3 regions of the Janthinobacterium sp. GL_088 genome follow, and region 2 is predicted to be linked to each of the others. Evidence: predicted binding sites of a transcription regulator. Region 2 holds the regulator's gene; each other region holds the start of a gene.
The links. Region 2 encodes LexA, which represses DNA repair genes until DNA is damaged. Its sites were predicted from a motif close to ACTGTATNNNNATACAGT; they were not measured.
Positions count from the first base shown of each region.

Region 1: the regulator LexA is predicted to act here: its motif matches at 1,766-1,783, upstream of dinB (DNA polymerase IV).
Region 3: the regulator LexA is predicted to act here: its motif matches at 1,773-1,790, upstream of AC3IQ7_RS26445 (DNA topoisomerase IV subunit B).

Region 1 covers NZ_CM174453.1:66,155-69,753, forward strand. The annotation lists gene AC3IQ7_RS00260 (recombination-associated protein RdgC) at 1-442, opposite strand, end outside; gene dinB (DNA polymerase IV) at 561-1,715, opposite strand; gene AC3IQ7_RS00270 (S9 family peptidase) at 1,901-3,599, shown strand, end outside.
Region 2 covers NZ_CM174453.1:5,116,862-5,120,460, forward strand. The annotation lists gene rplI (50S ribosomal protein L9) at 1-167, opposite strand, end outside; gene rpsR (30S ribosomal protein S18) at 195-485, opposite strand; gene priB (primosomal replication protein N) at 511-810, opposite strand; gene rpsF (30S ribosomal protein S6) at 831-1,220, opposite strand; gene lexA (transcriptional repressor LexA) at 1,496-2,131, shown strand; gene AC3IQ7_RS22810 (cystathionine gamma-synthase family protein) at 2,198-3,439, opposite strand; gene purF (amidophosphoribosyltransferase) at 3,482-3,599, opposite strand, start outside.
Region 3 covers NZ_CM174453.1:5,917,437-5,921,035, forward strand. The annotation lists gene kdpA (potassium-transporting ATPase subunit KdpA) at 1-1,317, opposite strand, end outside; gene kdpF (K(+)-transporting ATPase subunit F) at 1,317-1,406, opposite strand; gene AC3IQ7_RS26445 (DNA topoisomerase IV subunit B) at 1,870-3,599, shown strand, end outside.

The DNA of each region.
Region 1 (3,599 bases), 1.4 Mb from region 2:
TGACTTCATCGGCTTTTGCCGGGCTGGCGGCATCGACCACCAGCCAGCCATTGACGGGATCGATCCACGTCCAGACGTTGCTGCGGATGCTGAAGGCGCGCGGCAGCAGCTCGTCGGCCACGCGTTCCTTCAATTCCTTCATGGCCTTTTTACCAGGCGCAAACCCTTGCGCTTCTTCCATCTCGGCAGCGCGGGCCTTGGCCACCTGGTTGATGACGGTCGCTGGCAGCAGTTTCTTTTCCGTGCCCAGCAGGATCAGCATCTGCTTGTTGACCACGTGGACCAGGCCGCCGTTCGGGCGTGGCGTATCCCAGCCCTGGCGCATCAGATCCATGCTGGTCGCCGGCGTAAATTTGTTCGAGGACAAGGCCTCTTCCAGTTGTTCTGGCGTGTAGGCCCATGGTGCGGGCAGGCGGTAAATCTGAAGATTCTTGAACCACATAGTTTTTGTCTTCCGTTTGTTTCAGTAGTGCCAGGGGAACGCCATTCTACACTTTCGACACGGGAATGCCGTCAAAAGCGCGGACTGGCGTGGTGTTGTTGATGCGTGGAGAATGCCGCTACAGGGCGGGAAACAGCTCCGCCTGGGCTGGCGCCTGCCGCATCACGCTGGCCGGATCGGACAAGGTCGAGATGCGCACGCCCAGCAGGCGGATTTTCTTTTCAAATGGCACGCGCCGCAAGCAATCGCGGCTGGCGCGCAGGATGGCGGCGGCGTCCGCCGTGGCGCTGGGCAAGGTGATGTCGCGCGTGACGGTGCTGAAATCCTCGAAGCGCAGCTTGATGCCCACCGTGCGCCCCGCCAGCGACTGTTTGTCGAGGTCGCCGGCCACGCGCGTGCACAGGCTTTCCAGCTTTTCCGACAGGGTGGCGCGGTCGCGCACCACCTGCAAGTCGCGCTCGAACGTCGTTTCGCGGCTGACGGACTTGGTTTCCCGGCTCGTCTGCACGGGCCGCTCATCGATGCCCAGCGCCGCCTGGCGCAGCCAGCCCGTGTACAGGTCGCCAAACTGCGTGCGCAGCATGGCCATGTCGGCCTGCGCCAGCTCGCCGATGGTGACAATGCCCAAGGCTTCCAGCTTGGCCGTCGCCTTCGGGCCGATGCCGTTGATCTTTTTCGCCGGCAAGGGCCACACGCGCGTGGCGATATCTTCGGGCGACAAAATGGTGAGCCCGTCGGGTTTTTCCAGGTCAGAACAGATTTTCGCCAACAATTTGTTCGGCGCCAGGCCGATCGAGCACGACAGGCCCGTCGCCTCGGACACCGCCGCCTTCAGGTGCGCCGCCATGGCCGGCGCCTGCTCACCGTATTCGGTCAGATCGACATAGATTTCATCGATGCCCACGTTCTGGATGATGGGGCACAACCGGGCCACGGCCTGCTTGAAGCGGGCCGAATATTCGCGGTAAGCCTCGAAATCGGCCGGCAGCAGGATGCTGTCGGGCGCGAGCTTGGCCGCCTTCATGATGCCCATGGCGGAAAACACGCCAAAGGCGCGCGCCGCGTAGGTCGAGGTGGTGACGACGCCGCGCCCCACGTAGTCGCGCATGCGCGCAAATTGCCGCGTGCCATCTTCCTGCAGCACGGGCTGCTGCAAGCGCCCGCCGCCGATGACGACGGCTTCGCCGCGCAATTCCGGATATTTCAACAGTTCCACAGAGGCGAAGAAGGCGTCCATGTCCAAGTGGGCTATCCAGCGGCGGGTTTCAGGCAATGTAGGGGCAGATGCGGTCAAGGACACCTCGCGGCGGGATGCTATCGGATACTGTAATTATATACAGTATCGCTGCAAATGCCAGTGGATGCAAGCAATGGGACGGTATTGATTGAAATCATGATTGGCTTTTCTATTTAGCAAGAATAGAATCGCTGCACAACAACGAAACCTAGGGAGTTGCCTTGTCCACTGTACCTCACGTCTTACGCCGACTGGCCGTCTGCTCATCCATCCTGCCGGCCGTGCTTCTCTCCACCTTGGCGCCATCCGCGCTGGCCGACACCACCACCATAACCACCAGTGCACCGGTCGCCGCCAAGACGGCTTGGCAGGAAACGCGCCACGGCACGGTCGTCACGGATGACTACCGCTGGCTGCAAAAGAAAACCGATCCTGCCGTGATCGACTACCTGAATGCGGAAAACGCCTACACGGCCGCCGTCACGGCGCCGATCCAGCCGCTGGCCGACAAGGTGTATGCGGAAATCAAGGGCCGCATGCAGGAAGTGGACCTGTCCGTGCCCGCGCGCCAGGGCAATTTCTACTATTACACGCGCGTGGAAGCGGGCAAGCAATACCCGATTCACTGCCGCCGCCCCGTCGGCGCCAGTGGCGCCTACGATGCGCAGGCGGCTGAAGAAATCCTGCTGGACCAGAATCAATTGGCCGAAGGCCACAAATTCTTTGCCGTGCGCGCCTTCAGCGTCAGCCCGAATGAACAGTTGCTGGCCTACACCACCGACACGACGGGTTTCCGCCAGTACGAGTTGCATGTCAAGGATTTGAAAACGGGCAAACTGCTGGGCGACAGCATGCCGCGCGTGACATCGCTGGCGTGGGCAGCGGACAACGCCACCCTGATGCTGGCGCAGGAAGACGCTACCACCAAGCGCTCGGATCGATTGTTCCGCCTGGCCCTGGGCGGTGCGCCGCAACAGGTCTACCACGAGCCGGTGGAACAGTTCGCCATCAACGTGGGTCGCACGCGCGACAAGCAATTCTTCGTGCTCACCTCGGGCAGCACGGATACCAGCGAAGTGCTGCTGCTGCCAACGAGCAAGCCGCAAGGCATCTTTCAATCCGTGCTGAAACGTGAAAAAGGCCACCGCTACGGCATCGAGCACCGCGACGGCCAGCTGTATATTCTGACCAACAAGGAGGCGAAGAATTTCCGTGTCGTCAGCGCGCCCTTGTCCGCGCCGCAGCCGAAGAACTGGAAGCCGGTCGTGCCGCACAACAAGTATGCCGTGATCCAGTCCATCGACGTCTTCCAGGGTTACCTGGTGGTGATGGAAAAGGCGCGCGCCCTGAACCGCGCCCGCATCCTTGATTTTGCGCAAAAGAATTGGAAGACGGTGCAGTTCGACGACCCCGTCTACCTGGCCACGGCGGCCGGTACGCCGGAGTTTTCCGCCACGCAATTTCGCATGTCTTACCAGTCTCCCGTTACGCCACCCACCGTCATCGACGTCAACATGCAGGATGGCAAGCGCACGGTGCTCAAGCAGCAGGAAATCGTCGGCGGCTTTGACGGCAGCCGCTACACGACGCAGCGCTTGTGGGTCAAGGCGCGCGATGGCGTGCAAGTGCCGCTGTGGATTGTCTACAAGAAAGGCGTCAAGCTCGACGGTTCCGCGCCGCTGCTGCTGTACTCGTATGGTTCGTATGGCATTTCCACGGAAGCCAGTTTTGCCATCAGCCGCATCAGCCTGCTGGAACGGGGCGTCATCTATGCGCAGGCGCATATCCGCGGCGGCACCGACATGGGTGAAGCCTGGCATGAGGACGGCATGCTGATGAAGAAGAAAAACACCTTCAATGACTTCATCGACAGCGCCGACTATCTGGTGCGCGAAAAATGGACCAGCCCGAACCGCCTGA
Region 2 (3,599 bases):
TTTTCCAGTTCGGCGCGCTTGACTTCGAATTCAGCCACAGCGGTTGCCGTAGCACGACGTGCCAGGCGTTGCGGGATCAGGAAGTTACGTGCGTAACCGTCTTTGACTTTGACGACTTCGCCGAGGTTACCGACGTTAACAACTTTTTCTAACAGAATGATTTGCATAGTTCTTCTCCAGGAATATCTGACCGATTAAGCGTGGTGCAGATCGGTGTATGGCAGCAGCGCGAGGAAGCGAGCGCGCTTGATTGCGGTGTCAACTTGGCGCTGGTAGTGCGCTTTGGTACCGGTCAGGCGTGCTGGCATGATCTTGCCGTTTTCTTGGACGAAGTCTTTCAGCGTGTCGACGTCTTTGTAGTCGACTTGCTCAACGTGAGCTGCGGTGAAGCGGCAGAACTTCTTGCGTTTGAACAACGGGTTTTGCTGTTTGCGTTTTTCTTTAAGCTTGAGCTTATTTTTGTCGAACTTTTTACCGAATGCCATGTCAGGCTCCTGTATCTAAAATGCGCTAGTCAAAATTGACTGCACTAAAATCAATGATGTGAAACACCAAACTCTTGCTGTTGCGGCTCTTCCTGGCCAGGAAACCCGTGAACTGATATACCCCGCCCAAGCTTGCCTGACTGAACCGGCCTGAGATTTCGCCAGCGGCTAGCGCGGCAACATCAAACTCGGTCAAACGGGCAATCCCTGCTTCCATCTGCTGCGAACTGTGTTGCAATACTGCATTCACAATCGGCAGCCCTGCCGGGGTATAGCGCAATATTTCGCGCTCGGCAATGATGGCGGTGACTTGTAGCTGGTTCAGCGCACGATCCTGGTCAAGAATTAAGCTGCTGCTGCGGCTGGAGCGGCTGCTGGTGCTTCGGTGCGGTGGCTTTTGGCCGCGTCTTCGCGTTGTACCGATTTCATCATCGGCGAAGGAGCTGTTTCAGCTTTCTTCATTTTAACGGTCAGGTGACGCAACACGGCATCATTGAATTTGAATGCTGTTTCCAACTCGACCAGGGTCTCGTTGTCGCATTCGATGTTCAGGCAGATGTAGTGTGCTTTAGGCAGCTTTTGGATCGAGTAAGCCATTTGACGGCGGCCCCAATCTTCCACGCGGTGAACCGAACCGCCGCGGGTGGTTACGCTGGCTTTGTAGCGTTCGATCATCGCGGGCACTTGCTCGCTTTGGTCCGGATGGACGATAAAGACTATTTCATAATGACGCATGCAAACTCCTTCAGGTCGGATTGATAATCGCCCACCCCGGCGTCAAGACGGGTGTGGGAAGGTCAGCCGAAGATTATAACCGCCTTTTGCAAACGTTTCAATCATTCCTTCCACCAGCACCCGAAAAGCCCGTGCGCCAGCGTGCTTTCGGCCCATGGGCAAGTATTTCTTGCAAAATTCGCCGAAAACACGGAAATCCCCTTGCATAGTGGGCGATACTGTACAAAAATACAGACTGTTCATATAGACAGCATTTTAGTATGCACCCACCGCTCATGATCAAGCTGACAGCACGACAAGAACAAATCCTGAACCTGATCAAGGACGCGATTGAAAACACGGGCTTTCCTCCCACCCGTGCGGAAATCGCCAATGAACTGGGTTTCAAATCGGCCAATGCGGCCGAAGAGCATTTGCAGGCCCTGGCCCGCAAGGGCGCGATCGAGATTTCGCCCGGCACCTCGCGCGGCATCCGCCTGATCGGCGCGGCCGCCGAAGCGGCGCCGTCGAAAGTGCCGGCGGCCCTGCTGATGTCGCTGCCCCTGATCGGCCGGGTGGCTGCAGGCTCGCCCATCCTGGCGCAGGAAAACCTGGAAGCGAGCTATAACGTCGACCCGGCCCTGTTTTCGGCCAAGCCCGACTTCCTGCTGAAGGTGCGCGGCTGGTCCATGCGCGACGCCGGCATCATGGATGGCGATTTGCTGGCCGTGAAAAAAGTCGACAGCGCCAAGAACGGGCAGATCGTCGTCGCCCGCATCGGCGACGAAGTCACCGTCAAGCGCTACAAGAAGACGGGCTCCGTCATCGAACTGCTGCCGGAAAACCCCGACTTCAAGGTGATCACCGTGTCGCCGGAAGACGAGTTTGCGCTGGAAGGCCTCGCCGTCGGACTGATGCGCAGCTGGCATTAAGCTTTCAGCGTAAAAAAAGGGCCGCGACAGCATGACTGTCGCGGCCCTTTTTACATGCGCGGCTGCTTATGCATCCAGGGCGTTACTGAAATCTTCCAATAAGTCTGCTTCATCTTCGATACCCACCGACACGCGTATCAGCGATTCGGCGATGCCCATGCTGGCGCGGCGCTCGGCGCCCATCTCGTAGAAAATCGTATGGGCGACGGGAATCACCAAGGTGCGCGTGTCGCCGAGGTTGCTCGCTGGAATAGCAAGATTGAGACGATTGAGGAAATCGAAGCAGTCGATGCCATCTTTCAGCTCAAAGCTGAACAGCGAGCCATAGCTGCGGAACAAATCCGTCGCCAGCGCGTGCTGCGGGTGCGACGCCAAGCCCGGGTAATGCACGGCCGCTACGCGCGGATCGGCGGCAAGCATGGTGGCCAGCGCCAGGGCGTTCGAGCAGGTGCGATCCATGCGCAAGGCCATGGTTTCCGCGCCGACGGCGATGTGGTGCGCCGCTTCCGGGCCCAGCGAGGCGCCGAAATCGCGCAAGGCCTTCGCGCGGATTTGCGCAATGCCCCATTGTGCCGGTGCCGCCTTTTTATAATTCTCAAAGATGTTCGGATACAGCGTCCAGTCGAACACGCCCGTGTCCGTCAAGCTGCCGCCCAGCGCATTGCCGTGACCGCCAATCGATTTCGTCAGCGCATTGACGACCAGGCCCGCGCCCACCGCTTTCGGACGGAACAGGTATGGCGTCGTCATGGTGTTGTCGACGATGTACAAAATACCCTTCTCACGGCACAAGTCACCGATCTTTGCCAGGTCGGCGATCTGCGTGCGCGGATTGGCGATGGTTTCGACAAACACGATGCGCGTGGACGGCGTGATGGCGGCCGCCACGTTGGCCACGTCGGTGGCGTCGACGAAGGACACGGCGATGCCCTGCCCCGTCACCGTTTGCCACAGGCTGTTGGTGTTGCCGAACAAAAAGGCCGACGACACGACGTGATCACCGGCGCGCAGCAAGGATTGCACCACGGCGCCGATGGCGCCCATGCCGGTGGCGAAGCACAGGGTCGCCACGCCGTCCTCCATCTTGTTGACCTTGTCTTCCAGCGCGGAGACGGTCGGATTGCCCTGGCGGCCGTAGCGGAAACCCGGCTCCTTGCCCTGGAACACGGAAGCGAGCTGGCGCGCATCGGCGTAACCAAAAGCAACGGAAGTGTGCACGGGCTTGTGCAGGGAGCCGTGCTCGATGCCCTTGCGGCGGTCGTTATGCAGGATGGTGGTGGTAAAGCCGTAGTTTTTTTTATCGTTCATGATCGCAAAGAAAAAAAAGCCCGGCATCGGCCGGGCAGGTACTTATGCTTCTGTCGTCGCCAGGTTCAGGTTCAGCTGGGAACGCGGCGTATCTTCGGGCGCTGCCGCCTTCGGATGGTGGCGTGCATACTCCAGGCGATCCAGGTATTCCTGCGACACG
Region 3 (3,599 bases), 800 kb from region 2:
GCCTATCATCAGGCCGGCGATGAAGACGGCCAGGATGGCGAACATCAGCATGCCGTACAGACCCGTGCCCACGCCGCCGAAGATCACTTCGCCGAACTGCATCAGCAGCAGCGGCACCATGCCGCCCAGGGGCATGTAGGAATCGTGCATGGAATTGACGGCGCCGCACGATGCCGCCGTCGTCACCGCCGCGAACAGGGTCGAGGAGCTGATGCCGAAACGCGTTTCCTTGCCTTCCATATTGCCGCCCGATTGCAGGCTGCTGGCCTGCTGGTCCACGCCCAGTGCTTGCAAAGCGGGATTGGCTTGCTGCTCGGCGCTCATCACGCCGGCCGTCATGACGACGAAGATCAGGGTCATGGCGGCCAGTACGGCCCAGCCCTGGCGCAGGTCGCCCACCATGCGGCCAAACGTGAAGCACAGGCCGGCGGGAATGATGAAAATGGCCAGCATCTGCAGGAAGTTCGACAGCACGGTCGGATTTTCATACGGGTGCGAGGAATTGGCATTGAAGAAGCCGCCGCCATTCGTGCCCAGCAGCTTGATCGATTCCTGCGACGCGACGGGACCCATGGCGATCGTCTGCGTGGTCGCCACTTGCGCTTCCATCACGGGCTTGCCGGCCGTATCGAGCACGGGCTGGCCGTCGGCCGTCACCTTCGGCGTTTCATAGGCCACGTGGTCGAGCAGGGTCACTTCCTTGTAGGCGGAAAAATTCTGGATCATGCCTTCGCCCATGAAGACGACGGACAGGGCCAGGGACAGCGGCAACAGGATGTACAGGGTGGAGCGCACCAGGTCGACCCAGAAATTGCCGATCGATTTGCCCGAGCGCGAGGCAAAGCCGCGCACCAGCGCGAAGATCACGGCGATGCCGGTGGCAGCCGAGAAGAAGTTCTGGCACGCCATGCCCAGCATCTGGGTCAGATAGCTCATGGTCTGTTCGCCGCCATAGCCTTGCCAGTTGGTATTGGCGACGAAGCTGACGGTGGTATTGAACGAGGAATCGGGGCTGACGGCGCCCAGGCCCTGTGGATTCAACGGTAAAAAGCCCTGCAGGCGCTGCAGGCCGTAGACGAAGACGGCGCCCACGGTATTGAAGACGATCAGGGCGATGGCATAGCTTTTCCAGCCCATGGCCTTGTCGGCGGGCAGGCCGGACCAGCGGTACAGCAGGTTTTCCAGCTTTTGCAGCCAGCCCAGGCCGCGCACGGGGGCATCGCCGGCCACTTTGGCCATGTACAGGCCCAGCGGATAGCCGGCGGCCAGCAGCACGGCCAGGAAGGCCACCAACAACAGTATCGATTGCGTCGTCATCACAGTTCCTCCGCCTTCAGCAGCGCCACCAGCAGGTACACGAGCAGGCCAGCCGAAACGACGGCGCCCAGCACATAAAACGCGTTCATTTGACGCTCCCTAATTTGTCGCAGGCGACGGCAAAGCCGGCCGCCAGGACGAAAAACACGGCAATCAAGCCGAGATACACGAGATCCATTCCCACCCTCATTCAGGTTTGTTTTGATAGTGAGCAGATTAGCCAAAAGGGTCTAAAAAATTCGTAAAGACTAGGGAGGCAGCTGTAAACAAGATGTAAAAACGGGCGCTTTACCGCATAAAATCCTTCACAATGGGCGCCAAACTACGCGCGCGGCGCACTGTTGTTGCCTTGGAGTAGCGCTATTGCTCGCGGGACAAGATAGAATGCGCGAGCGTCCGCACAAGGACGCCAAGCCTGCCGCACTGCCCTCCCACAGTGACGCTGGACGGGATATACTGTATATTCATACAGTTATCGCCGCCGCTGTCATTGCGCCCCGCAGTGCCCTGGCCTGGCGTTCCAACCACTGTCTTTACTTAGCTTGAACACGTATGGCCACTAAAAAACCAGCATCCGACTACAGCGAATCATCCATCCGTGTCCTGAAAGGACTGGAACCCGTCAAGCAGCGCCCGGGGATGTATACCCGCACTGAAAATCCGCTGCACATCATTCAGGAAGTGATCGACAATGCCTCCGACGAGGCGCTGGGCGGTCATTGCACGCATATCGCCGTCACGCAAAACACGGATGGCAGCATCACCGTCGAAGACAATGGCCGCGGCATTCCCGTCGGCCTGCACCCGGAAGAAGGCGTGCCGACGGTGGAAATCGTGTTTACACGGCTGCACGCGGGCGGCAAGTTCGACAAGGGTTCTGGCGGCGCCTATGCATTCTCGGGCGGCTTGCATGGCGTCGGCGTATCCGTCACCAATGCGCTGTCGACGCGCCTGGAAATCACCGTCTGGCGCAAGGAAAGCGACGGCAATGGCCTGCACCACATGGTGTTTGCGAATGGCGATGTGATCGAGCCCTTGACTTCCCGCCCTGCCCCGCGCGACGGCAAGAAATCGGGCACACGCGTCACCGCCTGGCCCGATGCGAAATATTTTGATTCGCCGAATATCTCGCAAACGGAGCTGCAACGCCTGCTGCGCTCGAAAGCCGTGCTGCTGCCAGGCGTCACCGTCACCCTCACCAACGCGAAAACCGGCGACACGCAAACGTGGCAGTATGCGGAAGGCTTGCGCGGCTACCTGACCGAAACGCTGGCGCAGGTATCGAATGGCGAAACCCTGATTCCCCTGTTCGAAGGCGCGCAGTACGCTGGCCCGGATTCGGAAGGCTTTGCCGAAGGCGAAGGCGCGGCCTGGGTGGTCGCGTGGACGGAAGAAGGCGCCATCGTGCGCGAATCGTATGTCAACCTGATCCCCACCTCGAATGGCGGCACGCACGAATCGGGCTTGCGCGACGGCCTGTTCGGCGCCGTGAAAAACTTCGTCGAAATGCACTCGCTGCTGCCGAAAGGCGTGAAGCTGCTGCCGGAAGACGTGTTCGCGCGCGCCTCGTTCGTGCTGTCGGCCAAGGTGCTGGACCCGCAATTCCAGGGCCAGATCAAGGAACGCCTGAACTCACGCGACGCCGTGCGCCTCGTTTCGACCTTCACCAAGCCGCCGCTGGAACTGTGGCTGAACCAGCACGTCGATTACGGCAAGAAGCTGGCCGATCTCGTGATCAAGCAGGCGCAGTCGCGCCAGCGTTCGCTGCAAAAAGTGGAAAAGAAAAAATCCTCGGGCGTCGCCGTCCTTCCCGGCAAGCTGACCGACTGCGAATCGTCGGACATTACCCGCAATGAACTGTTCCTCGTCGAGGGTGACTCGGCGGGCGGTTCGGCCAAGATGGGCCGCGACAAGGAATTCCAGGCGATCCTGCCCCTGCGCGGCAAGGTCTTGAATTCGTGGGAAACGGACCGCGACCGCCTGTTCGCCAACAACGAGATCCACGACATCGCAGTGGCCATCGGCGTCGATCCGCACAGCGTGGGCGATACACCCGACCTGTCGGGCCTACGCTACGGCAAAATCTGCATCCTGTCCGATGCAGACGTGGACGGCTCGCACATCCAGGTACTGCTGCTGACCTTATTCTTCAAGCACTTCCCGGTCCTGATCAACAAGGGCCACATCTGCATCGCCCGCCCGCCCTTGTACCGCGTGGATGCACCGGCGCGCGGCAAGAAGCCGATGCAGAAAATCTATGCGCTCGACGACGGCGAACTGGT